4 regions of the Nocardioides marmoraquaticus genome follow, and region 1 is predicted to be linked to each of the others. Evidence: predicted binding sites of a transcription regulator. Region 1 holds the regulator's gene; each other region holds the start of a gene.

Evidence for each region. Region 1 encodes LexA, which represses DNA repair genes until DNA is damaged. Its sites were predicted from a motif close to TCGAACANNTGTTCGA; they were not measured.
Region 2: a site for LexA is predicted at 4,315-4,330, ahead of ACYU8I_RS18155 (HNH endonuclease signature motif containing protein). Genes of this name have one in related genera too.
Region 3: a site for LexA is predicted at 1,207-1,222, ahead of ruvC (crossover junction endodeoxyribonuclease RuvC). Genes of this name have one in related genera too.
Region 4: a site for LexA is predicted at 2,549-2,564, ahead of ACYU8I_RS17525 (DUF6504 family protein). Genes of this name have one in related genera too.

Annotation. Positions count from the first base shown of each region.
Region 1 covers NZ_BAAHAA010000007.1:43,385-49,154, forward strand. Annotated here, with positions in the region: gene ACYU8I_RS07120 (ATP-dependent DNA helicase) at 1-741, shown strand, start outside; gene ACYU8I_RS07125 (fibronectin type III domain-containing protein) at 728-2,854, opposite strand; gene lexA (transcriptional repressor LexA) at 2,973-3,728, opposite strand; gene ACYU8I_RS07135 (LysM peptidoglycan-binding domain-containing protein) at 4,018-4,371, shown strand; gene ACYU8I_RS07140 (lysoplasmalogenase family protein) at 4,510-5,157, opposite strand; gene ACYU8I_RS07145 (hypothetical protein) at 5,184-5,582, opposite strand.
Region 2 covers NZ_BAAHAA010000037.1:13,902-19,671, forward strand. Annotated here, with positions in the region: gene ACYU8I_RS18130 (aspartate aminotransferase family protein) at 1-539, shown strand, start outside; gene ACYU8I_RS18135 (carbon starvation CstA family protein) at 686-2,878, shown strand; gene ACYU8I_RS18140 (YbdD/YjiX family protein) at 2,875-3,063, shown strand; gene ACYU8I_RS18145 (hypothetical protein) at 3,111-3,260, shown strand; gene ACYU8I_RS18150 (hypothetical protein) at 3,264-3,749, opposite strand; gene ACYU8I_RS18155 (HNH endonuclease signature motif containing protein) at 4,359-5,768, shown strand.
Region 3 covers NZ_BAAHAA010000003.1:37,789-43,558, forward strand. Annotated here, with positions in the region: gene ruvA (Holliday junction branch migration protein RuvA) at 3-611, opposite strand; gene ruvC (crossover junction endodeoxyribonuclease RuvC) at 608-1,177, opposite strand; gene ACYU8I_RS03020 (YebC/PmpR family DNA-binding transcriptional regulator) at 1,384-2,148, opposite strand; gene pgsA (phosphatidylinositol phosphate synthase) at 2,649-3,266, opposite strand; gene ACYU8I_RS03030 (HIT family protein) at 3,279-3,857, opposite strand; gene thrS (threonine--tRNA ligase) at 3,854-5,770, opposite strand, start outside.
Region 4 covers NZ_BAAHAA010000032.1:23,020-28,789, forward strand. Annotated here, with positions in the region: gene ACYU8I_RS17505 (NAD-dependent epimerase/dehydratase family protein) at 1-341, opposite strand, end outside; gene ACYU8I_RS17510 (phytoene desaturase family protein) at 360-1,688, opposite strand; gene ACYU8I_RS17515 (hypothetical protein) at 1,730-1,903, shown strand; gene ACYU8I_RS17520 (YbaK/EbsC family protein) at 1,916-2,467, opposite strand; gene ACYU8I_RS17525 (DUF6504 family protein) at 2,640-2,942, shown strand; gene ACYU8I_RS17530 (SAV_6107 family HEPN domain-containing protein) at 2,942-3,394, shown strand; gene ACYU8I_RS17535 (DNA polymerase III subunit alpha) at 3,410-5,770, shown strand, end outside.

The DNA.
Region 1 (5,770 bases):
GTCGCCGCCGGCCCGGCCGTCACCGACGAGGACCGCGAGGGGGAGCCCTGGGCCGCGCTCGACGTCGGGTCGCCCTTCGACTACCCCCGCCAGGGCATCCTCTACGTCGCCCGGCACCTCCCGCCCCCCGGGCGCGACGGGCTCGGGCCCGCCCAGCTCGACGAGATCACCGAGCTGGTCGACGCCGCCGACGGCCGCACCCTCGGGCTGTTCTCGAGCCGTCGGGCGGCCCAGGCCGCGGCCGAGCACGTGCGCGACGCGCTGCCGCACCTGACCACCCTGGCGCAGGGGGAGGCGCAGCTGCCCGAGCTGACGCGACAGTTCGTGGAGGACCCGCACACCAATCTCTTCGGCACCCTGGGGCTGTGGCAGGGCCTCGACGTCCCGGGGGAGACCTGCTCGCTCGTCATCGTCGACCGGGTGCCGTTCCCGCGGCCCGACGACCCGCTGCTCTCCGCCCGTCAGCGGGCGGTCGACCAGCGGGGCGGCAACGGGTTCATGCAGGTCGCCGCCACCCACGCGGCGCTGCTGCTGGCGCAGGGGTCGGGTCGGCTGATCCGCACGACGTCCGACCGCGGCGTCGTCGCGGTCCTCGACCCCCGGCTGGTCACCGCACGCTACGGCGGCTTCCTGAGGGCCAGCCTGCCGCCGATGTGGCAGACCCACGACGGCGCCGTGGTCCGGCAGGCGCTGCGTCGCCTCGCCGGCTCCGCCGCACCGGCGAGGGTCAGCGGGCGGTGACGATCCTCGACGGTGCCGAGGCGGGGGAGGTGCCGGCCGGGTTCACGGCCTGCACCACGAGGCGGTAGCGCCCCTTGGGCAGCCGCACCTCGACCGCGGTCCGGCTCGGGGAGACCAGCGGGGTCGTGTAGCGGCGCACCACCCGGTTGCGCGAGTCCAGCCGCGAGGCCGTGATGCGGTAGCCGGTCAGGGGGCTGCCGCCCAGTGCTGTGGGGGGCGACCACCGCAGCGTCACCGACACCGTGCCGCCCCGTCGGCCGGAGCCGGCCGCTCCCATGACGGGGGCGCCCGGCGCGCTGGCGGGCGTGCTGGTGGGCGTGCTGGTGGGCGGCGCCGACGGGGACGAGGTCACCGGGGCGTCTGCGGACGGAGTGCCGGTAGCGGGCGTCGCGGATGGCGTCGAGGACGGGGTGGAGGAAGGTGTCGTGCTCGGGTCCTCGGGCGATGGGGAGTCGCTGGGCGTTGCCGTCGGCGTCGGCGACGGGAGGGCCGGTGCGTCGCAGCTGGTGGCGGTGAGGCGGTAGCGCCCGAGGCTCCCGTAGTCGCTCCAGCCGAGCATGTCCCGGTTGGTCGCGCTGCCCGAGCCCGAGCCGTCGACGCGCAGGAAGTAGGTGCCGGGGGGAAGCGACGTGGTGAGCGCGGCGTCCATGCCGATCGTCCGCCAGGACCCCGTGGCGGTGTCCCAGGTCTGGGAGTGGGTGGTGGTGGGCGCGTTCGACGCCAGCTGCGTCCCGGCACTCGAGAGCAGGTCGAGCCGGACGTCGAGCGTGCCCTGGGGACCGATGCCGTTGGCGCGGGCGTCGAGCGAGAGCGTGCACGCCACGTCGACCCGGAAGACGTCGACGTCGTTGCGCGTGCTGATGACGCCCTCGACGTCGTACGACGTCGAGGCCCCGAGGTCGGTCGCGGAACCGGGACTGTCGGCGTGGTCGTCCTGGACCAGGGGCAGGTTGTTCCGGGTGATGATCGCGAGGTCGTCCTCGGTGTTTGTCGCGCCGCCGTACTCGCCCCTGCTCCAGTGGCTGACGGCCCGCTGCGTGCCGCCGCCCATGATCGGGCCCCAGCGCCTGCTGCCGAAGGTGTACTCCTGGACCACCCCGTTCTGGTCGGGACCGCCGTCGTGGTCGAGACCGACGTTGTGGCCGACCTCGTGGGACACCGTCTGAGCCACGATGGTCGGCGCGGTGCGCGCGAAGTCCGTGACGAAGACCCACGCCGGCTGGTAGTAGGCGTTGGCGTCGACCTTGCCGAAGGTGTTCAGGCCCGCGACGCCGGCGCAGTCGCCGCACAGCGCCGACTGCGCCGCCGTGGAGCTGGTGAGCACCACCCGGCTGCCGTAGGTGGTGTCAGCGGTGCCGGTGCGCGTCCACGCGTCCCTGCCGGGGTCGCGGGTGGTGACGTTGACGTCGAACGGCGCGTAGGTCTCGGCGACCTGGCGCCACACCTGCCGGACGAAGGCGAGCTCGGCCGCGTCGAAGGTGGCCGGGTCGCTGCCGGACTGGTTGAAGCCCGGGTGGTTGCCGTTGGGCACCGCGGTGTTCCACGTCGTGCCGCTCACGTCGGCCCCGTCGACGTCGAGGAAGATCGTGCGGGAGGCTCCCGGCCTGCTCTGCAGCGAGAGCGCGTCCTGCGTCGGGTCGACGACCCCGGGCGTGGGGACGCTGCCCAGCGTGCTGCCGGCCTCGGCCTGCTGGGTCGTGGACCCGCGAACGGTCGCCGCGGCCCGTTGCGGAGCCTCGAACGCCGGTTCCACCACGTAGACGTGCCCCTCGACCGACACCCGGACGGTCTCGTCGCGCAGCAGCTGGGCGAGCCGGCCCGGCGACATCGCGTTGCGCTCGGCGACCTCGGGCACGAGGTCGCCGCGCCGCGCGAGCAGCTGCTCGCCCGACAGGGACCGCGGCAGGATCTCGTCGTACTCAGCGCGATCGGGAGCGGCTGCGGCCTGCTCGACGGACGCTTCGCCGGTCGTGGTCGTGGTCGTGGTTGTGGTCGGACCGGAGCCGGCCTGCGCGACAGCCGAACCGGCGTCGGCCAGCTCGGGCACGCACGCGAGTCCGAGGGCCAGAGCGGCGAGGACGGCCGCTCCGCGGGTCAGCACGGGGTGGATCACCCCGAGATGATGACCCGAAAGGACCTAGTTGCGTCCGGAATGTCGGAAATTGGTGAGGCGGATGACCGGCCGGCGCTCCCGGTGCGGGGCGCCGGCCGGACCGGTGGGACGCGTGGGGTCAGACGCGACGGAGCACGGCGGTGACCTTGCCGAGGATCGTGGCGTGGGTGCCGTCGATCGGGTCGTAGGCGTCGTTGTGCGGCAGCAGCCACGGCGTGCCGCCGCGGCGCTGCAGGGTCTTGACGGTGGCCTCCCCGTCGAGCAGTGCGGCGACGATGTCGCCGTTCTCGGCCGTCTGCTCCTTGCGCACCACGACGTAGTCGCCGTGGCAGATCGCGGCGTCGATCATGGAGTCGCCGCTGACCTCGAGCAGGAAGAGCTCGCCGTCGCCGACCAGCGAGCGGGGCAGCGGCATGACCTCCTCGACCTGCTCCTCGGCCAGGATCGGCACGCCGGCCGCGATACGGCCGAGCAGCGGGACCTGGGTCGCCTCGGGCGCCGCGTCCCCGATCCCCGTGGGGTCGAAGGGCGCCTCGTCGGCGCTGGCGATCGCGCGGCGGGCCGCCATCAGCTCGGGGATGAACACCTCGAGGGCACGAGGGCGGTTGGGGTCGCGGCGGATGAACCCCTTCTGCTCGAGGACGCGCAGCTGGTGGGCGACGCTCGAGGAGCTCGTGAGCCCGACGAGGTTGCCGATCTCGCGGATGCTCGGCGGGTAGCCGCGCTTCTCGATCGACTCGCGCAGCACGTTGAGGATCCGCTGCTGGCGAGGGGTCAACCCCGTCAGGTCGGGCGCGGAGTCGGGCAGCTCGGAGACCGAGCCGCGGTCGGTGGGGGTGGTCTCGCCCGTGCGTCGGGAGCTCTGCCGTGACATGCGCCGCACGCTAGTGCTCGACCGGGTCGACTTCAAACACATGTTCGAAGCGTGTCGTCGTGGCGCGGCCGCACGTGTGCGAGCAGCTCGCTGGCAACGGGTCGTCACAACGCGGGTCCGACCTCTTGCATCGTTCGAACAGACGTTCTACGCTCGTACACATGTTCGAACCGCTGCCGGTCGGATCCACCTTGTCGGTGGTCGCGACTAGACAGCAGTCACGACAGCAGGGGTCGCCCTCCACGCTCGGCCACCAGGGCCGAGCACTTTCCCCGAGCGAGGTAGAGCGATGAGCACGATGACGATCAGCCCCCACACCATGGGTCGCGGCACGATGCCCGTCCGGGTCCGCCTGACCCGCCGCGGTCGCGCGGTCCTGACGCTGACCTTCCTGGGCGTGCTGCTGGCCCTGATGCTGACGGTCGGCGGCTCCTGGGCCACGGCCACGCTCACCGACGGGGGCGGCACCACCGAGCCGGTGGGAGTCGTCGAGGTGCAGACGGGCGACACGCTGTACGACATCGCGGCCTCGGTCGCCGCGCCGGGCGAGGTCCGTGAGATGGTGCTGCGGATCCAGGAGCTCAACTCCCTCCCGGGTGCCGAGATCTCCGTAGGTCAGCGCCTGGCCGTTCCCCGCGGCTGAGCCCGGCCCGTCCGCCACGGGCCGCTTGCGGCGCAGACGGTCTCCTCGACCCAGACCGGCAGCGCCAGGGGAGAAGTGGGGTGGGTTCCGTCCGGACGGAGCCCACCCCCTTCGCACGTCCGGGGGCCGTCGGTCGCCTCAGCAGCGCGCCGCGCCCGCCGCGAGCAGCCACTGGGCCGCGGCGTAGGTCAGCATCACGGCGCGTTCCGCCCAGGGGGCCGGACCGTCGAGGACGAAGGTGCGCGCGCCGAGCACCCCGTCGCTCATGAGGAAGAGCACCCCGCCCGCCGCGAGCCGTGAGCGAGCCCCACTGGGCAGGTCGTCGTCCAGGTGCGTGGCGGCGGCTGCGGCGGCGATGAGCAGGGCGGCGTACGCCGCGACGGGCGCGCCCAGTCCCGGCTCCCGGCGGGCCGCAGCGTGCGCGAGCAGCGGACCCAGCGACGTCCCCACGGCGAGCACGGCGAGGGGCAGCGGCCCCACCGGTGGCTGGTGCGAGCGGTGGCGCAGCAGCCCGGCGAGGCACGCGGCGTGGCCGGCGGCGAAGGAGCCGAGGCCGAGGAGGAAGGGCCGTCGACCCTCGCCGAGCAGGGCGACGTCGCCGGCCCAGCCGGCGACGAGGGCGACCCTCATGTGGCGGATGAGCGGGCCGTCAGGTCGCGCAGCGAGCTGTCGCGCAGCCAGGGGCACGAGGGTCGGCTTGGTGACTCGCCGCGCGCGTCGCGCCCACGGCTCCGGTCGCCCGGCGAGCCAGGCGTCGGTCATCGTCACGGCGAGCGGGTGGCCCATGCGCGCAGTCTGGCGGCACCAGGGGCTCAGCGTCGGCCGGACAGCGCCGGCACCGCTTCGGCCACGCGCAGCGCGGTGGTCGGTCCGGTGGTCGTCACCGTGCCTGCGACGGGGCGGGAGGGGCCGCCGTCGAGCGACCAGGTCGCACCCCAGGTGACCACCACGCGGTGCCGCACGGTGACGCGGGCGTCGGCGTAGCGGTGCACCACGTCCTTGCTCGGGTACGGCGCCCCCGCCGTGCCGGTGGTCGCAGCCGTTCCATCGCCGAACTCCCACCGGAACGACTCCGGAGCGATGTCGAGGCGCACCGACCGGCCCAGGATCGACACCGTCCGCGAGAACCCGTCGGCCTCCGCGAAGAAGATCGTGTCGAAGTTGACCAGCGTCTTGTCTCCCGGCTGCGTCACCGACCTCAGCTCCGGCACCGGGATCCTTCGGAAAGCCTCTAGCACCATCGCGTCGGTCACCTGCGGGGGAGCCGGTGCTGCGCCCGCCGCGGCGGGGGGTCCCGTGCCCGAGCAGACGAAGCCGCCCGGCGTCTCGCTGGTCGGGGTCACGGTCCACTGGCGGTACTGAGTCGATCCGGGTTCGCACGTGCTGGTTGGGCATACCG
Region 2 (5,770 bases), on a different contig from region 1:
AGCCCGACATCATCACCTGCGCCAAGGGCCTCACCTCGGGCTACTCGCCGCTGGGCGCGATGATCGCCACCGACCGCCTCTTCGAGCCGTTCTCGAAGGGGCAGGAGATGTTCGCCCACGGCTACACCTTCGGCGGGCACCCCGTGAGCACCGCCGTGGCGATGGCCAACCTCGACATCTTCGAGCGCGAGCAGCTCAACGAGCACGTCCGCGACACCGAGGGCGACTTCCGCGCCACGCTCGAGAAGCTGGAGGACCTGCCGATCGTCGGTGACGTGCGCGGCGACGGCTTCTTCTACGGCATCGAGCTGGTCAAGGACAAGGCGACCAAGGAGACCTTCGACGCCGACGAGTCCGAGCGACTGCTGCGGGGCTTCCTGTCGGGCGCGCTGTTCGAGGCCGGCCTCTACTGCCGCGCCGACGACCGCGGCGACCCGGTCATCCAGCTCGCTCCCCCGCTGGTCGCCGACCAAGGCACCTTCGACTCCATCGAGTCGATCCTGCGGGGCGTGCTGACCGAGGCCTGGGCGCGGCTCTAGGGACCGCTGCAAGGGCGTCGGGCCGGTCACGAAGCCGCAACGATCGCGGCGTACGGGAGCTCCTGCGGCTCCGCGGAGCGGTGACGGCCGTCACCCCCGGTAACGTGACGCGCGCCCAGCAGCACTCGGACCCGCGGGAGGCCCCCATGTCCACGTCCACCTCGACGCGTCCCCCGGGGCCCGCCCCCGAGGGGCGCACGAAGATGTCACCGGTCCAGATGGCCGTCTGGGCGCTGGTCGCCGTGGTCGGCGCCGTCTGCTGGGCGGTGCTGGCGCTGGTCCGGGGCGAGGACGTCTCGGCGCTGTGGATCCTCTTCGCCGCGCTGGCGTCGTACGCCATCGCGTACCGGTTCTACTCCAGGTTCATCGCCCGCCGGGTGCTGCGGCTCGACGACCGGCGCGCGACGCCGGCGGAGCGGCTCGAGAACGGCACCGACTTCGAGATGACCGACCGGCGGGTGCTCTACGGCCACCACTTCGCCGCCATCGCCGGCGCCGGCCCGCTCGTGGGGCCGGTGCTCGCCGCGCAGATGGGCTACCTGCCCGGCACGATCTGGATCATCGTCGGCGTCATCTTCGCCGGCTGCGTGCAGGACATGGTCACGATGTTCTTCTCGATGCGTCGTGACGCCAAGAGCCTCGGGCAGATGATCCGCGAGGAGATCGGCGTCGTCGGCGGCGTCGCGGCGCTGATCGCCGTCTTCGCCATCATGATCATCCTGCTGGCGGTGCTGGCGCTGGTCGTCGTGAACGCGATGGCCGAGTCGCCGTGGGCGGTCACCTCGATCGGCCTGACCATCCCGATCGCGCTGTTCATGGGCTTCTACCTGCGCTTCATCCGTCCGGGCCGCGTCATGGAGGTCACCGCGGTCGGCGTCGTGCTGCTGCTCGCCGCGATCATCGTGGGCGGCGCCGTCGACGGCTCGGCGCTGGGCGAGACGCTGACCCTATCGAAGGAGACGCTGACGCTGCTGCTGGTGGCGTACGGCTTCGTCGCCTCGATCCTGCCGGTCTGGATGCTGCTGACCCCGCGCGACTACCTCTCCACCTTCATGAAGGTCGGCGTCATCGTGCTGCTGGCCGTCGGCATGATCCTGGCCCGCCCGGTGCTGCAGACCGACGCCGTGACGTCGTTCGCGATCGAGGGCAACGGCCCCGTCTTCGCCGGCCAGCTCTTCCCGTTCCTCTTCATCACCATCGCCTGCGGTGCGCTCTCGGGCTTCCACGCGCTGATCTCGTCGGGCACGACGCCCAAGATGCTGGCCAAGGAGAGCCACGTCCGGATGGTCGGCTACGGCGGCATGCTGATGGAGTCGTTCGTCGCGATCTCCGCGCTGATCGCCGCGTGCGTCATCGACCAGGGCCTCTACTTCGCGATGAACGCGCCCGCCGGCCTGACCGGCGGCACCGTCGAGGGGGCCGCCGACTTCGTCGGCACGCTCGGCTACACCATCACCCCCGACCAGCTGACGGCCTTCTCCGCCAGCGTGGAGGAGGAGCTGGTCTCGCGCACGGGTGGCGCCCCCACCCTCGCCTTCGGCATCAGCCAGATCTTCTCCGAGGCCTTCGGCGGTGGCCTGGCGGCGTTCTGGTACCACTTCGCGATCATGTTCGAGGCGCTGTTCATCCTCACCGCCGTCGACGCCGGCACCCGCGTGGGCCGCTTCATGCTGCAGGACACCATCGGCAACGTGTGGCCCAAGTTCGGCGACACCTCGTGGCGTCCCGCCGCCTGGGTGGCCTCCGCGGTCACCGTCGGCGCCTGGGGCTACATGCTGTACGTCGGCGTGACCGACCCGCTGGGTGGCATCAACCAGCTCTTCCCGCTGTTCGGCATCGCCAACCAGCTGCTTGCCGCGATCGCGCTGACGCTGTGCGTGACGCTGTTCTGCAAGCACGGCTGGTGGAAGTTCGTCTGGGTGCCCGCCGTGCCGCTGGCCTGGGACCTCGTCGTCACCATGACCGCGAGCTACCAGAAGGTGTTCAGCTCGAACCCGGCCATCGGCTACTTCTCCCAGGCCGACCGCTACCGCCAGGCCCGCGACGCCGGTGACGTGCTCGCCCCCGCGACCGACCTCGACCAGATGAGCACCGTGGTCACCAACTCCACCGTCAACGGCGTGCTGCAGGCGAGCTTCGCCGTGCTGGTCATCGTCATCGTCGCCAACGCGGCCGTCATCTGGGTCAAGGCCGCGCGGGCCGGCTCGCTGCCGACCACCGAGGTCGAGGCGACGCCGTCCGAGATCGTCGCCCCCGCCGACTTCTTCGCCACCAAGGAGGAGAAGCAGGCCGTGGCCGACTGGGAGGCCTCCCGCGGGGAGCCGGTGGGCCGGTCGTGACCGACGTGCTCACCCGCGCGTGGTCAGGGGTGCGGTGGTACGCCCGGCAGCTCTCGGGCGAGGCGAAGTGGGACGACTACCTCGCCCGCTGCGAGCGCGACGGCGTCGAGCCGATGACGCGGCGCGCCTTCGAGCGGCACCGTGACGACCACCGGGAGCGAGGCACGCAAGGGCGTTGCTGCTGACGCGCTAGGCTGATCAATGTCTACTGACTTGATCGGAGTCGTGTCTAATGCCTACTGTCCCCCGCACCGCCCGCCACCAGCCGCTCCGTGACCGCGACCTCACCCCGATGCAGCGCTTCCTCGACGCCCCCGACGTGTACGCCGGCACCACCTGGGTCGGCCCCACCCTGCTGGAGGCGACGCTGCAGTCGGCGTGAGCTTCAGTCCTTGACCAGCGAGAGCCCGGCGGAGGACGACGGGCGCGCCCGGGGTCGCTTGCTGTCCCAGCACAGCTGCAGTACCTCGTCAGCCCGGCCGCTCAGATGCGGCCCGACGGCCCAGTAGCGGCAGAAGGGGTGCCGATCACGGATCCCGGCGAGGAACTCGTCGTCGTCGGGCCAGTGCGCCGCAGCGGCGGCCTCGAAGACAGGGCGCAGGTCGGCGTTGCCGGCACCAGTCAGCTCCGCCGCGCGGTTGTTGGTCGGACCCTCCCCGTTGCCGAACCGGTCGGCTTGGGCCCGCGTCAGCGGCACGACGTAGCGGCCGCTCGCCTCGCTGTCGCGCACCTGGCGGGCAAGGTCGTCGCGGAGGTCGACGTCGTTGCTCCGGTCCCAGACGACGAACCCGGCGACCACCACGACGAGCACGAGCACGCGGGGCGCGCCGTCGGTGCGGAACCGCTCGACGACCCGCCTGCCCCACCCCATGCCGGGAGGGTGCCACACCGTCCACGACACTGGCCGGCATGATCCGCAACGTGGTGGTCGGGGTCGTCCGCGAGGGCGTGCCGAGCGAGCAGGTGAAGGAAGCGCTGCAGGCGCTGCGCGACCTCGAGGATGGACGGCCGCAGTGTCGGCGTCGTGGCCGGCCAGGACCTCGGCCTGCGGGAGGGCAACGCGTCGTACGCCCTGACCGTCGACTTCCCGGACGAGGACGCCTACCGCCGCTACGACCAACCGCATCCGCCGCGAGCTCTTCGCCCCCATCTCCGGCCGAGATCCGCCGCATCCAGTTCCGCCTCTCCGACTGACCCTCTCCACCGGCGGCCACTGAGGCCCCGGCACGTGCGGCCAGGAGCTCGTCGTCCGGTGGTCGAGGAGGTAACTCTGCGACCGTCACGAGGCCCCCGGGCCCGAACTCCGCACGCGGGGCCCAGGGCCACCGCTGGTCGAGGTGCGACGAGCGCCAGCGAGGAGCCTCGCGACCCCCGCATCCGACCGCCCCGCTCAGCCACCGACGTCCAACGGCCACGCGCGATAGGTCCACATGCTGTCGCACATATGTTCGAATGCAGCAAGGCTGGTTTAGAATGGCTCATGGCCCGCACCCCCAACGACACCCCCACCACCATGGGGTCCGTCGCGGGCACGGGCGAGTCGTGCGACGACGTCCCTCGTCATCCCGTCGCCGAGTTCACCACCCGCCTGCGACACCGCCTCGACCAGCTGACCGCACCCACCGCACGCCCTGTGTGGGCGATGCGGACCGAGGAGTTGGCCGGCGCCCTGCTCGACCTCGCCACCGCCCAGGCCCAGCTCGACGCTCTGCGGCTGAGCGTGCTGGCCGAGGCCGAGCGCAACGGCTCGGTCCTGGCTCCGGGCGACCGGACGATCGCGGACTGGTACGCCCGGGAGACCCGCACGCGCCGCAACCTCGCCCGCGCCGACCTGAGGCTCGCCCGGGCCACCGACGACGCCATGCCGGCGCTGGCTGCGGGAATGGCGTCGGGGGTGGTGTCGCTCGACCAGGCGCGCGCGATCAAGCGCTCGGTCGACTTGCTGCCCACCTCGGGTGAGTTCGCGGTCGACGGCGACCAACGTGATGCCGCCGAGGCCCACCTCGTCGCCCTCGCGGCCCACCACGACTCCGCCGACCTCGACCACCTTGGCCGACGCATGTACGCCGTCATCGCCCCCGAGGCAGCCGATGCCTACGAAGGACGCCTCCTCGAAGCCGAGGAAGCCCGAGCTGCCCGCAAGACCGTCCTCGAGACCTGGACCGACCACCAGGGCCTCACCCACGGCCGGTTCCGCATCCCCCGGCTGCACGGCGCGATGCTGAAGAAGGCCCTCGACGCCATCATGTCCCCGCTCCGAGACACGACGTCGTCGCTCGAGCCCGGCAACTCGTCGATTGGTCCCGCCTTGTCGTCGTCGGTCGAGCCTGTCGAGACCCCTGTCGGGACCACTGACCCGCACGACACCCGCCCGATCACGGTGCGCCGCGGCGAGGCGTTCTGCGAGCTCCTCGAACGCCTCTCCGCCCGCGACCTGCCCGTCACCGCCGGCGGCGACGCCACCATCGTCGTCACCCTGCGCCACGACGACCTCGTGGCCGACCTCGACACCGCCGGGGTCGCGACCCTCGACACCGGCCACCGCATCTCCGCAGCCCAAGCCCGCCGCCTGGCCTGTCGCCACCAGCTCCTGCCTGCCGTCCTCGACGGCGCCAGCCGGGTCCTCGACCTCGGCCGAGCACGACGACTCCACACCAAGGCACAACGGCTCGCGCTGAGCATCGGGCAGGGCGGCTGCACCGCCGAGCACTGCGACGTCCCAGCCGCCAAGTGCCACGCCCACCACGACACCCCCTGGAGCGAAGGCGGCGACACCTCGCTCGCCAACGGCCGCCTGCTCTGCGGACCCCACCACCGCCGCGTCCACGACCCCGCCTACCACCACGAACGCCTCCCCGACGGCACCCTCCGATTCCACCGACGGCCCTAACC
Region 3 (5,770 bases), on a different contig from region 1:
CCTCAGCTCCGGCTCAGGCTGCGCAGGGCGCTGCGCAGCAGCGTCGCGACGTCGGGCTGAGGGGCCTGCTCGGCCTCGGGGGCGACCGCGGCGACGGCCTTGTCGGCCTCCTTGGGGGTCCAGCCGAGCCCGACCAGGCCGGCGTGCACCTGCCCCTGCCACGCAGACACCGCGCCGGCGGTGGGTGCAGGAGCGGCGGCGCCGCCCGTGGGCACACCGATGCGGTCCTTGAGCTCGAGGATGATGCGCTGCGCACCCTTCTGCCCGATGCCGGGCACCGTCGTCAGGGTGCGGACGTCCTCGCCGGCCACGGCCATGCGCAGCACGTCGGGGCGGAGCACCGCGAGCATGGCCTGCGCGAGCTTGGGCCCGACGCCGCTGGCCGTCTGCACGAGCTCGAAGAGCTGACGCTCGTCGTCGTCGGCGAAGCCGAACAGCGTGAGCGAGTCCTCGCGCACGACCAGGCTCGTGGGCAGCAGCACCTCCTGGCCGTGGCGCAGTCCGGCGAGCGTGTCGGGGGTGCACTGCAGCTCGAGACCCACGCCCCCGACCTCGACGACGGCGTTGGTCAGGCCGAGCTGGAGCACGCGGCCCCGCACGGAGGCGATCACCGGTGCACCGCCGGCCGCTCTTGGGCCTGCGTGCGGGCGTGCTTCTGGGCCTGCTTCTGGACCTGCTTCTGGGCTGCCACCGCCGCGGCGATGCGGCTCTGCGCGGAGCCGCGCCACAGGTGGCAGATCGCGAGCGCGAGCGAGTCGGCGGCGTCGGCCGGCTTCGGCGCCTCCGGGAGCCGCAGCAGCCGGGCGACCATGGCACCGACCTGAGCCTTGTCGGCCCGACCCTCACCCGTCACGGCGGCCTTGACCTCGCTGGGGGTGTGCAGCGCGACCGGCAGCCCGTGCCGGGCGGCGACGAGCAGCGCGATCCCGCTCGCCTGCGCCGTGCCCATCACGGTGCGCAGGTTGTGCTGGGCGAAGACCCGCTCGACCGCGACGGCGTCGGGCGAGGTGCGTCGTACCCACTCCTCGAGCCCCTGCTCCACGGCGTGCAACCGCTGCTCGACGGGCAGGTCGGCGCTGGTGCGCACGACTCCGACGTCGACGAGCGACAACGGCCGTCCGAGCGCGCCCTCGACCACGCCGATCCCGCACCGGGTCAGGCCGGGGTCGACTCCCAGCACGCGCATCCGTCGCTCCCTCGCGCCGTACGAACAGGTGTTCGGAGGCTACCGAGGCCGCCGGGGTGGAGCCGTGAGCAACACGCTCCGGCCCGGCGGGGCTTTTCGAGCGAAACGCACCTCCGGTGCCGGTTTCCGACCGATCCGCACCCCTAAGCACGGCGTGTCGCGAGCGTTTCGTCCGAAAAGCCGGGTCGCCTGCGGCCTCAGGCGTCGACGGTCGCCATGACCTCGTCGGAGACGTCGAAGTTGGCGAAGACGTTCTGCACGTCGTCGAGGTCCTCGAGGGCCTCGATGAGGCGGAAGACCTTGCCGGCGCCGTCGGCGTCGAGCTGGACCTGCATGGTCGGCACGAATGCGGCCTCGGCGGAGTCGTAGTCGAGACCGGCCTCCTTGACGGCGTTGCGCACCGGCACCAGGTCGGTGGCCTCCGAGACGACCTCGAAGGACTCGCCGAGGTCGTTGACGTCCTCGGCGCCGGCGTCGAGCGTGGCCTCGAGCACGTCGTCCTCGGAGACCTGTCGCCCCTCCTGGTCGGTCGGGACGATGACCACGCCCTTGCGGTGGAACATGTAGGCGACCGAGCCCGGGTCGGCGAGCGAGCCGCCGTTGCGGGTCATGGCGGTGCGGACCTCCATGGCGGCACGGTTCTTGTTGTCGGTGAGGCACTCGACGAGGATCGCCACGCCGCTCGGGCCGTAGCCCTCGTACATGATCGTCGAGTAGTCGGCACCGCCCGCCTCGGCGCCCGAGCCGCGCTTGACCGCGCGGTCGATGTTGTCGTTGGGGACCGACGACTTCTTGGCCTTCTGGATCGCGTCGTAGAGCGTGGGGTTGCCCGACGGGTCGCCACCGCCCATGCGGGCCGCGACCTCGATGTTCTTGATGAGCTTGGCGAACATCTTGCCCCGTCGGGCATCGATGACGGCCTTCTTGTGCTTGGTGGTCGCCCACTTGGAGTGGCCGGACATGAGCTCCCCTTCCTCGGCCCGCAGGCACGCTGTCGGCACGCTGTCGGTGGTCCGGGCTCGCGCGCCGGTCGGCGGGAGCCACACGGACGTCGCCAGCCTACCGGCGTACGACGCCCCCGCCCGCGGTGGTGAGCCCCCGACCACCCGCACGGGGCCCTGAACGACGAGAGGGCGCGGCTCCCGCTGAGCGGGAACCGCGCCCTGGCGCTCGACGTGGCGCCTCCCCCGCGGTGGCGTCACGCCGAGCGCCCGTCGGGGTCGGGGCCGGCGTTGACGTCTCCCCCGCGGCGACGCCACCACCGGCCCCGACGGAGCCGGAGGACCCGGGGAGGGCGCCTCCCCCGCGGTGGCGCTCGGTCCGGGTCTTCCAGCTCATCGCTCGGTGCGATGTGCCACCACTGTGCCGCAGTCGAAAACTGGACAAAAGGGCTTCGCGACAACTCGCGGAGCCTGGCCTAGACAGGCTCGGGAGGTTGCGTAACGCCCCGTTCGAGGGGTCGTTACACCCCTTCCGAGGCCACCACCTGGCGCCGCACCATGAGGATGCGCTGCACCACCGTGACGGTGCTCGCCGCCGCCAGCACCCACAGCGTCAGCTCCATGAGGATCGGCAGCCCGAGCAGCGCGGAGAACCCCGTCATCACCAGGATGGACACGAGGCGGTCGGCGCGCTCGGCGATGCCACCGTGGGCGTCGAGGCCGAGCGACTCGGCCTTGGCCCGGGCGTAGGACGTGACGGCTCCGGTGGCGAGGTTCCACAGCGCCAGGCACAGGTAGAGATAGCTGTCGCCGGGGCCGGCGTAGAAGAGCACCAACCCGCCGAAGATCGCCGCGTCACCGATGCGGTCGAGCGTGGAGTCGAGGAACGAGCCGAACCGCGAGCTGCGTCCGAGCTCGCGCGCCATGGCGCCGTCGACGAGGTCGGAGAAGACGAAGGCGGTGATGAACAGGACCCCGGCCAGCAGCATGCCCTGCGGGAAGAACACCAGCGCCCCGACCGCGACACCGAGGGTGCCGACCAGGGTGACGACGTCGGGGCTCACCTGCCAGCGCAGCAGCACGCGGACGACGGGGCCGAGGACGATGTCCTGCCAGAAGTGCCTGAACCGTTCCAACATCTCGCGCCGACCCTAGGGCTCGGAGGTCCAGGCGCTGGCGAGCAGGTCACGCGTGTCGGCGAGGAGCATCGGCAGCGTCTTGGTGCCGCCCACGACGGTGATGAAGTTGGCGTCGCCCGACCACCGCGGCACGACGTGCTGGTGCAGGTGCTGCGACAGCGAGCCGCCGGCGACGCCGCCGAGGTTGAGGCCGACGTTGAACGCGTGCGGCCCGCTCGTGTGCCGCAGCACCCGAAGGGCGTGCTGCGTCAGCCGGGTGACCTCGACCGCCTCGTCGTCGGTGAGGTCCTCGAGGTCCGCGACGTGACGCCGCGGCAGCACCATGAGGTGTCCGGGGTTGTAGGGGTGCAGGTTGAGCACCACGAAGCACCGCTCCCCCGTCGCCACCACGAGGTCGGACTCGTCGCGCCGCTCCGGCACCGGCCCGGCGCCCGGCGGCAGGTCGTCGACCATCGCGCAGAACGGGCACCCGGCGTCGTCCCCCGGCCGCTCGGGGGCGACGTACGCCATCCGGTGCGGCGTCCAGAGCCGGTCGAAGCCCTCGAACCCGTCACGCTCGGTCCCGCCCGGGTCGAGCGCCGGGTGGGTCACACCTGCACCCGGTCGGCGACCGCCTGGGCGACGCGCTCGATGGCCTCGGCCACGGGCACGCCGTTGTCCTGGCGGCCGTCGCGGTAGCGGAAGCTCACCGCGCCGGCCTCGACGTCCTGGTCGCCCGCGATGACCATGAAGGGCACCTTCTGCAGCTGGGCGTTGCGGATCTTCTTCTGCATCCGGTCGTCGGAGTGGTCGACCTCGACCCGCAGGCCCCGCGCCCGCAGCTGCCGGGCGACGTCCTGCAGGTAGTCGCCGTGGCGCTCGGCGATCGGGATGCCCTGCACCTGCACCGGCGCGAGCCAGGGCGGGAAGGCGCCGGCGTAGTGCTCGGTGAGCACGCCCACGAAGCGCTCGATGGAGCCGAACTTCGCGGAGTGGATCATCACCGGCTGCTGACGCGTGCCGTCGGCGGCCTGGTACTGCAGGTCGAAGCCGCGGGGCTGGTTGAAGTCGTACTGGATGGTCGACATCTGCCAGGTACGGCCGATGGCGTCGCGCGCCTGCACCGACACCTTGGGGCCGTAGAACGCGGCACCACCCGGGTCGGGCACGAGCTCGAGACCGGAGGCCGTGCAGACGTCCTCCAGGACCTGGGTCGCGGTCGCCCAGTCCTCGTCGCTGCCGACGAACTTGTCGGGCTTGGAGTCGTCGCGCGTGGAGATCTCGAGGTAGAAGTCGTCGAGCCCGAAATCGCGCAGCAGACCGAGCACGAAGTCGAGCAGGTGCTTGATCTCGCCCGGGGCCTGCTCGCGGGTGACGTAGGAGTGCGAGTCGTCCTGGGCGAAGCCGCGCACGCGCGTCAGCCCGTGGATGACGCCCGACTTCTCGTTGCGGTAGACGTGGCCGAACTCGAAGAAGCGCAGCGGCAGCTCGCGGTAGGACCGCCCGCGCGACCCGAAGATCAGGTTGTGCATCGGGCAGTTCATGGCCTTGAGGTAGTAGTTGGCGCCCTCCATCTCCATGGGCGGGAACATGCCGTCGGCGTAGTACGGCAGGTGCCCCGACAGGTGGAAGGTCTGCTCCTTGGAGATGTGCGGCGTGCCGACGTAGTCGAATCCCTCCTCGACGTGGCGGGTGCGGACGTAGTCCTCCATCACGCGCTTGAGCACGCCGCCCTTGGGGTGGAAGACCGGCAGGCCCGAGCCGATCTCGTCGGGGAAGCTGAACAGGTCGAGGTCGCGGCCCAGCTTGCGGTGGTCGCGCTTCTCGGCCTCCTCGAGCCGGTGCAGGTGGGCGTCGAGTGCCTCCTTGCTCTCCCACGCGGTGCCGTAGACCCGTTGCAGCTGCTTGTTCTTCTCGTCACCGCGCCAGTACGCCGCGGCGGAGCGCATCAGCTTGAAGGCCGGGATCCGCTTGGTCGTCGGCAGGTGCGGACCGCGGCAGAGGTCCTTCCACGCCACCTCGCCGTTGCGGTCGAGGTTGTCGTAGATCGTCAGCTCGCCGGCGCCGACCTCGGCCCCCGCGCCCTCGGCCGCCTCGGCGGCGCCGCCCTTGAGGCCGATGAGCTCGAGCTTGTAGGGCTCGTCGGCGAGCTCGACCCGCGCGTCGTCGTCGGTGGTGACGCGACGCGAGAAGCGCTGGTTGGCCTTGATGATCTTGCGCATCCGCGACTCGATCTTCTCGAGGTCCTCGGGCACGAAGGGGGTCGCGACGTCGAAGTCGTAGTAGAAGCCGTCGGTGACCGGCGGCCCGATGCCCAGCCTGGCGTCGGGGAAGAGCTCCTGCACCGCCTGCGCCATGACGTGGGCGGTCGAGTGCCGCAGGATGTCGTGGCCGTCGGGGCTGTCGATGGCGACGCCCTCGACCACCTCGCCGTCGGCCAGCTCGCGCGCGAGGTCGACCAGCGCGCCGTCGACCCGGGCCGCGATGACGTCGGCGTCGTCGCGGAACAGCTCCCAGGCCTTGGT
Region 4 (5,770 bases), on a different contig from region 1:
TAGGTGCTCGGGCCGTAGCGCCACAGCGTGCCGACGTGGACGAGGTGCTCGGCCCGGCCGCGCAGCGCGTCGAGCAGCGCCGTGGAGGACGCGACGGTGAAGCAGATCAGGTCGACGACCGCCTCGGGGCGCAGGTCGCGCACCGTGGTGCCGAAGTCGCCCGACGCGTCGAGCGCCTCGCGGTCGGCGACCACCTGCTCGACCTCGTCCCAGGTGGGGTCGGGGGTGTAGGCGCGGCGGGCGCCGCGGCTCACGTTGACCACCTCGTGCCCGGCCCGCACCAGCCGCGGCACCAGGTGGGTGCCGACGTGTCCGCTCCCGCCGATGACCACCACGCGCATGAGCCGGGGGTACCCGCCTCAGGCCGGGCCGACCACCTGCGCGACCAGCGCCGCCGACAGGCCGACGGACGGCAGGCCGGCACCCGGCGTGGCGCTGGCGCCGGCGGCGTACACCCCGGGGACGGGCGTGCGTGGGCCCAGCCGCTGGGTGACGGTGCCGCGGCCCTGCCACAGCACGCCGTACGGCGACTGGCCGAGCTCGGCGACCTGGTCGCGCGGGCTGCGGTCGACCCGCGCCACGACCTGGTCACGCACCCGGATGCCACCCCGCGCCAGCGCCACCAGGGGGTCCTCGCTGAGCCGGCCGCGACCGAGCAGGGTCCAGGCGTGCGCGCCCTCGGGCGCCGCGCCACCGGTGGTGCGCAGCACGAGCATCGCCTCGCCGTGCACCACCACCTCGTGGGGCAGGTCGGGGACGGGGCCCTCGAGGCCGACGTGCGTGACCACCGGCGGCATCGCGGGCATCGTGCGCACGACGTGGGGAGCGGTGGCCGGCAGTCGACGGGGGTCGATCGCGACGACCACGAGATCGGCGTCGTGGGTGCCCTGGTCGGTGCGCACGCCGACGGCGCGACCCTCGCGCAGCTCGATGTCGAGCGCGGTGGTGCCGAGGTGCACCGCGACACGACGGGTCGCCAGGCGGCGCTCGAGCACCTCGGCCAGCACGCCGAGCCCGCCGGGCACGGTCCAGGTGCCGAGCTGACGCTCGAGGTAGCTCCACAGCCCGACCCACGCCGGCACGTCGCGCAGGTCGTGACCCTCGACCTCCGCCGGGAAGCCCGCGAGCCGGTGGAGCCGCTCGTCCTTGCCGAAGGTGCGCCTGAGCACCTTGGCCATGGTCACTCGTGTGCGCAGCAGCCGGGAGGCGTGCTCGGAGGCCAGGTCGGGCGACCACGGCCGCTCGAACCAGTCCTTGCGCAGCGCCTCCCAGTCGTCGGTGAACGCGTCGACGTAGCCGGTCCAGCGCTCGGCGGCCTGGGGGCCGAGGGCGGCGCCCAGGACCTCGAGCTGGGCGGCGCGGCCGTCGGGCAGGTCGACCTCGGTGCCGTCGGCGAAGCGGTGGCGGCGCAGCAGCGGCAGCTGGACGAGGTCGACCTCCTTCTCCAGCGGTCGGCCCGACTTGCGGAACAGGTCGCGGGCCACCGCCGGCAGCGCGGTGTGGGCGGGCCCCGCGTCCCAGGTGAAGTCGCCGCGGGTCACCCGCCCGAGCGCGCCGCCGAGACGGTCGCGGGCCTCGAGCAGGCTCACGTCGTGACCGAGCTTGGCGAGCCGCGCGGCGCAGGCCGAGCCGCCGTACCCGCCGCCCACGACCACCACCCGCGCCACGGCGGTCACGGTAGCGGTCACGTGGGGGAGGGGCTCGCGAGCGGGCGGGGTACGGGCGGCCCATGAGCGAGCCGACGCACGAGCCCGAGACGACCGACGACACCACCGGCGGCACCACCGGCGACACCACCGGCGGGCCCTCCGACGAGGAGCTGCCGGGCCACCGGGGCGACGGGCCCGACCCCGACCCGGTCGACGCCGCCGAGGCCGAGGGCGGCGAGGTCGGTGCGGGCTGAGCCCGCGGACCGTCAGGTCACGTCCACCTCGGTGGCGCCGGTCATGCGGCACAGCTCGTCGTAGGTGGTGCTGAAGACCGCGGCCGGGTGACCGGCCGCGGCCCAGACCACGGGGTGGAGCGCGAGCCAGGGGTCGACGTACGTCGGCACGGGTGCGGGGTGGGCGAAGGGCGACACCCCGCCGATGACCTGGCCGGTGTGGTGCTTCACGAAGGCGGCGTCGGCCCGCCGCAGCGCGACCACGCCGATGCGCCCGGCGGTCGCCTCCGTGGCGACGCGGTGCTCGCCGCTGGTCAGGAGCAGCAACGGCGTGGGCTCGTCGTCGGGCCCGCTCGGCGGCACCGCGAAGATCAGGCTGTTGGCGATCGCCCCGACCTCGCAGCCCAGGGCCTGGGCCGCGAGGGCGGCGGTGTGCACCGAGGCCGGGAGCACCCGGACCTCACCGCTGCCGCCGCGCGCCTCGAGCTCGCGGCGGAACCGGGCGACCCCGGGGTGCTCGCCGACGGACACGTCCGGTGCGGGGCGGTCGGCGGGTCGGTCGGCGGGTCGGTCGGGGGCGTTCATGCGCGGACGGTAGCCGGTCGGGCCTGAGTGCTCCTTGGACCTTGACGGGTTGTCGGTGGGGCGGTGTACCGTTCGAGTCGTTCGAACACGTGTTCGATCACCGCCCCGGTGGGGAGTGACCTCGACCCCACCCTCCACCGGGGCACCGACAGTCCTCGGGGAAGGGGAGCAGATGAGGCGCTACGACGACCCGGTGGAGGTCCGCAGGGACGCAGCCGCCGATCCCGAGCAGTTCCTCTGGCGCGGCCGGCTCTGGCAGGTGCGCGAGGTGGTCTCGCACTGGGTGGAGACCGGCGCGTGGTGGGTGCGGGCGCAGGACGGCTCGTCCGCGGCGGACACCGACGGCGACCTGCTGCGCGAGCGCGAGGTCTGGCGCGTGGCGGCGGCCCGCGGCCGGGTCGGTGACCACGGGGTCTTCGACCTGGTCTTCAGCTGGTCCGAGGGCGGCTGGCGGCTGGCGCGGGCGGTCGACTGATGACCCGCACCGTGCCCCGGGCGCCCGTCGTCGCCGGCGGTCCGGCCTTCCTGCCCGCCGCGACGCACGCCTACCTCGAGCGGGCCGCGGCCTCCCTGCGCGAGGCGATCACCAGCACCGTGGCCCCCGAGCGCTACGCCCTGGCCCACGTCTCGGCGCTGCGCACGGCCGCGGCCGTGCTGGCGGCCCGTGCCCGGCCGGTCCCGACCACGGCCCGCGCCCGTCGTCAGCGCAACGCCTGGGTGCTGCTGACCGACCTCGCCCCCGAGCTGGCCGAGTGGGCGGCCTTCTTCGCGGCCGGGGCGGGCAAGCGAGCCGACGCAGAGGCCGGCGCCCGGCACGCCGTCACCGCGCGCGAGGCCGACGACCTGGTCCGCGACGCCGACCGGTTCCTGGCGGTGGCGGAGGGGCTGCTGGGCCTCACCGAGCACGCCCCGATCCGGGTGGCCTGAGCTCGCCTCCGCTCCGTGCCCGACCCCTTCGTCCACCTCCACGTGGCCTCCGGCTACTCGTTGCGCCACGGCACCGCCCACCCGCACCTGCTCGTCCAACGGGCCGCCGAGCTCGAGATGGACGCGATGGCACTCACCGATCGTGACGGTCTGTACGGTGCGGTCCGCTTCGTCAAGGCCGCCGCGGCGGCCGGGGTGGCGCCGGTCCTGGGCGTCGACCTCGCCACGCCGCCGCTCCTGCTCGTGGGTGCGCCGGCGCGGGCGCGCACCCCGGCCCGCGGCGGCACCGAGCGTGACCCGCGGCTCCCACGGGTCACCTTCCTGGCGCAGGGCGACGCGCGGGGCGCCGTGCGCCCCGGCTGGGCCGCGCTGTGCCGCCTGGTCTCGGCCGCCCACGCGGCCGGACGTCGCGGGTCGCCGCTCTGCCCGCCCGCCCTCGGGGCCGAGCACGTCGCCGGTCACGCGGTCCAGGTCGTGCTCGGCCCGGGCTCCGAGCTCGGGCGTGCGGTGGCGCTGCGCCGTGACGACCTGGCCGCCGCGGTGCTGCGTCGCTGGCTGGCGCTCGTGGGGCCGGGGCAGCTCGCGGTCGAGCTGGTCTCGCACCGCCTGCCCGGCGCCGGGCCCGGCACCGCCGTGCACGCAGCGCGCATGCTCGGGCTGGCGACCCGGCACGGCGTCGCCACCGTGCTCACCAACGCGGTGCGGTTCGCCGACCGGCTCGACGCGCCGGTGGCCGACGTGCTCGACGCCACCCGCCGGCTGGTGCCGCTCGACCGCCGCCACCTCGACCGGCGCAACGCCGAGGGCTTCTGCAAGTCCGGCAAGCAGATGCAGGAGGTCGCGGAGGAGGTGTGCCGGCGCGCCGGCGTGGAGGCCGACCCGGTGCTCGCGGCGCGGTCGCTGCTCGCCCGCACCCGCTCCCTGGCGGAGCGCTGCGTGCTCGACCCCGGGGCCGACCTGGGGCTCGGCGAGGTGCACTTCCCCGAGCTCGAGGCGGCGGTGCGCCCGGGTGACCCGCCCGGGGCCGATGCCGACGCCGTGCTCCGGCGCCGCTGCGAGGACCGCATCGGCGCCCGCTACGGCGACGGCCCGCGGATGCGCGTGTGGACCCGTCTCGACCACGAGCTCGACGTCATCCGGCGCCTCGGCTACGCCTCCTACTTCCTCACCGTCGGCGAGGTCACCGAGATGGTGCGCGGGCTCGGCATCCGCTCGGCCGCCCGCGGGTCGGGGGCCGGCAGCCTGGTCAACTACCTCCTCGGCGTCTCCGGCATCGACCCGATCCGCCACGGCCTGCTCTTCGAGAGGTTCCTCTCGCCCCTGCGCCGCTCCCTGCCCGACATCGACCTCGACGTCGAGTCGGCACGCCGCCTCGAGGTCTACGACGCCGTGCTCGCCCGGTTCGGGCGGCAGCGGTGCGCGACCGTGGCCATGGTCGAGACCTACCGGGTGCGCCACGCGGTGCGCGACGTCGGCGCCGCGCTCGGGCTGCCGCACCCGGAGGTCGACGCGCTCGCCACGGCCTTCCCCCACGTCCGCGCCCGCGACGCCCGCGCCGCCGTCCGCGACCTGCCCGAGCTGCGTCCGCTGCGCCGGCTGCTCGACGCCGGGGCCGGGGGCGGGGTCGACCTCGGCCTCGTGCTCGACCTCGTCGAGCGGCTCGACGGCCTGCCCCGGCACGTCGCGATGCACCCGTGCGGGGTGCTGCTGTCCGACCTCGCGCTGCTCGACCGCACCCCCGTCGAGCAGAGCGCGGGCGGCTACCCGATGTCGCAGTTCGACAAGGACGACGTGGAGGACCTCGGGCTGCTCAAGCTCGACCTGCTCGGCATTCGGATGCAGTCGGCGATGGCCCACGCCGTCGCCGAGGTCGAGCGTGTCGAGGGGGTCCGCCTCGACCTCGACGACGAGGCCCAGGTGCCCCTCGACGACCTCGCCACCTACGAGATGATCTCCAGCGCGCAGACCCTCGGGGTCTTCCAGATCGAGTCACCCGGCCAGCGCGAGCTCGTCGGCAGGTCCGGCATCGACGACTTCGCCGACATCGTCGCCGACATCTCGCTGTTCCGGCCCGGCCCGGTCAAGAGCGACATGATCACGCCCTACCTCGAGGCCAAGCAGGGCTGGCGGCTGCCCGGCTACCTCCACCCGGACCTCGAGCCCATCCTGCGCGAGACCCGTGGCGTCGTGGTCTTCCACGAGCAGGTCATCGCGATCCTCTCCGAGATCGGCGGGTGCACCCTGGCCGAGGCCGACGAGCGCCGCCGCGCCATGGGCACGCCCGCCGGCATGGCGGCGGTCGAGGCGTGGTTCGTCACCGGCAGCCGGCTCCGGGGCTACGACGAGGCCGTGGTCCGCCGGCTGTGGGAGGTCGTG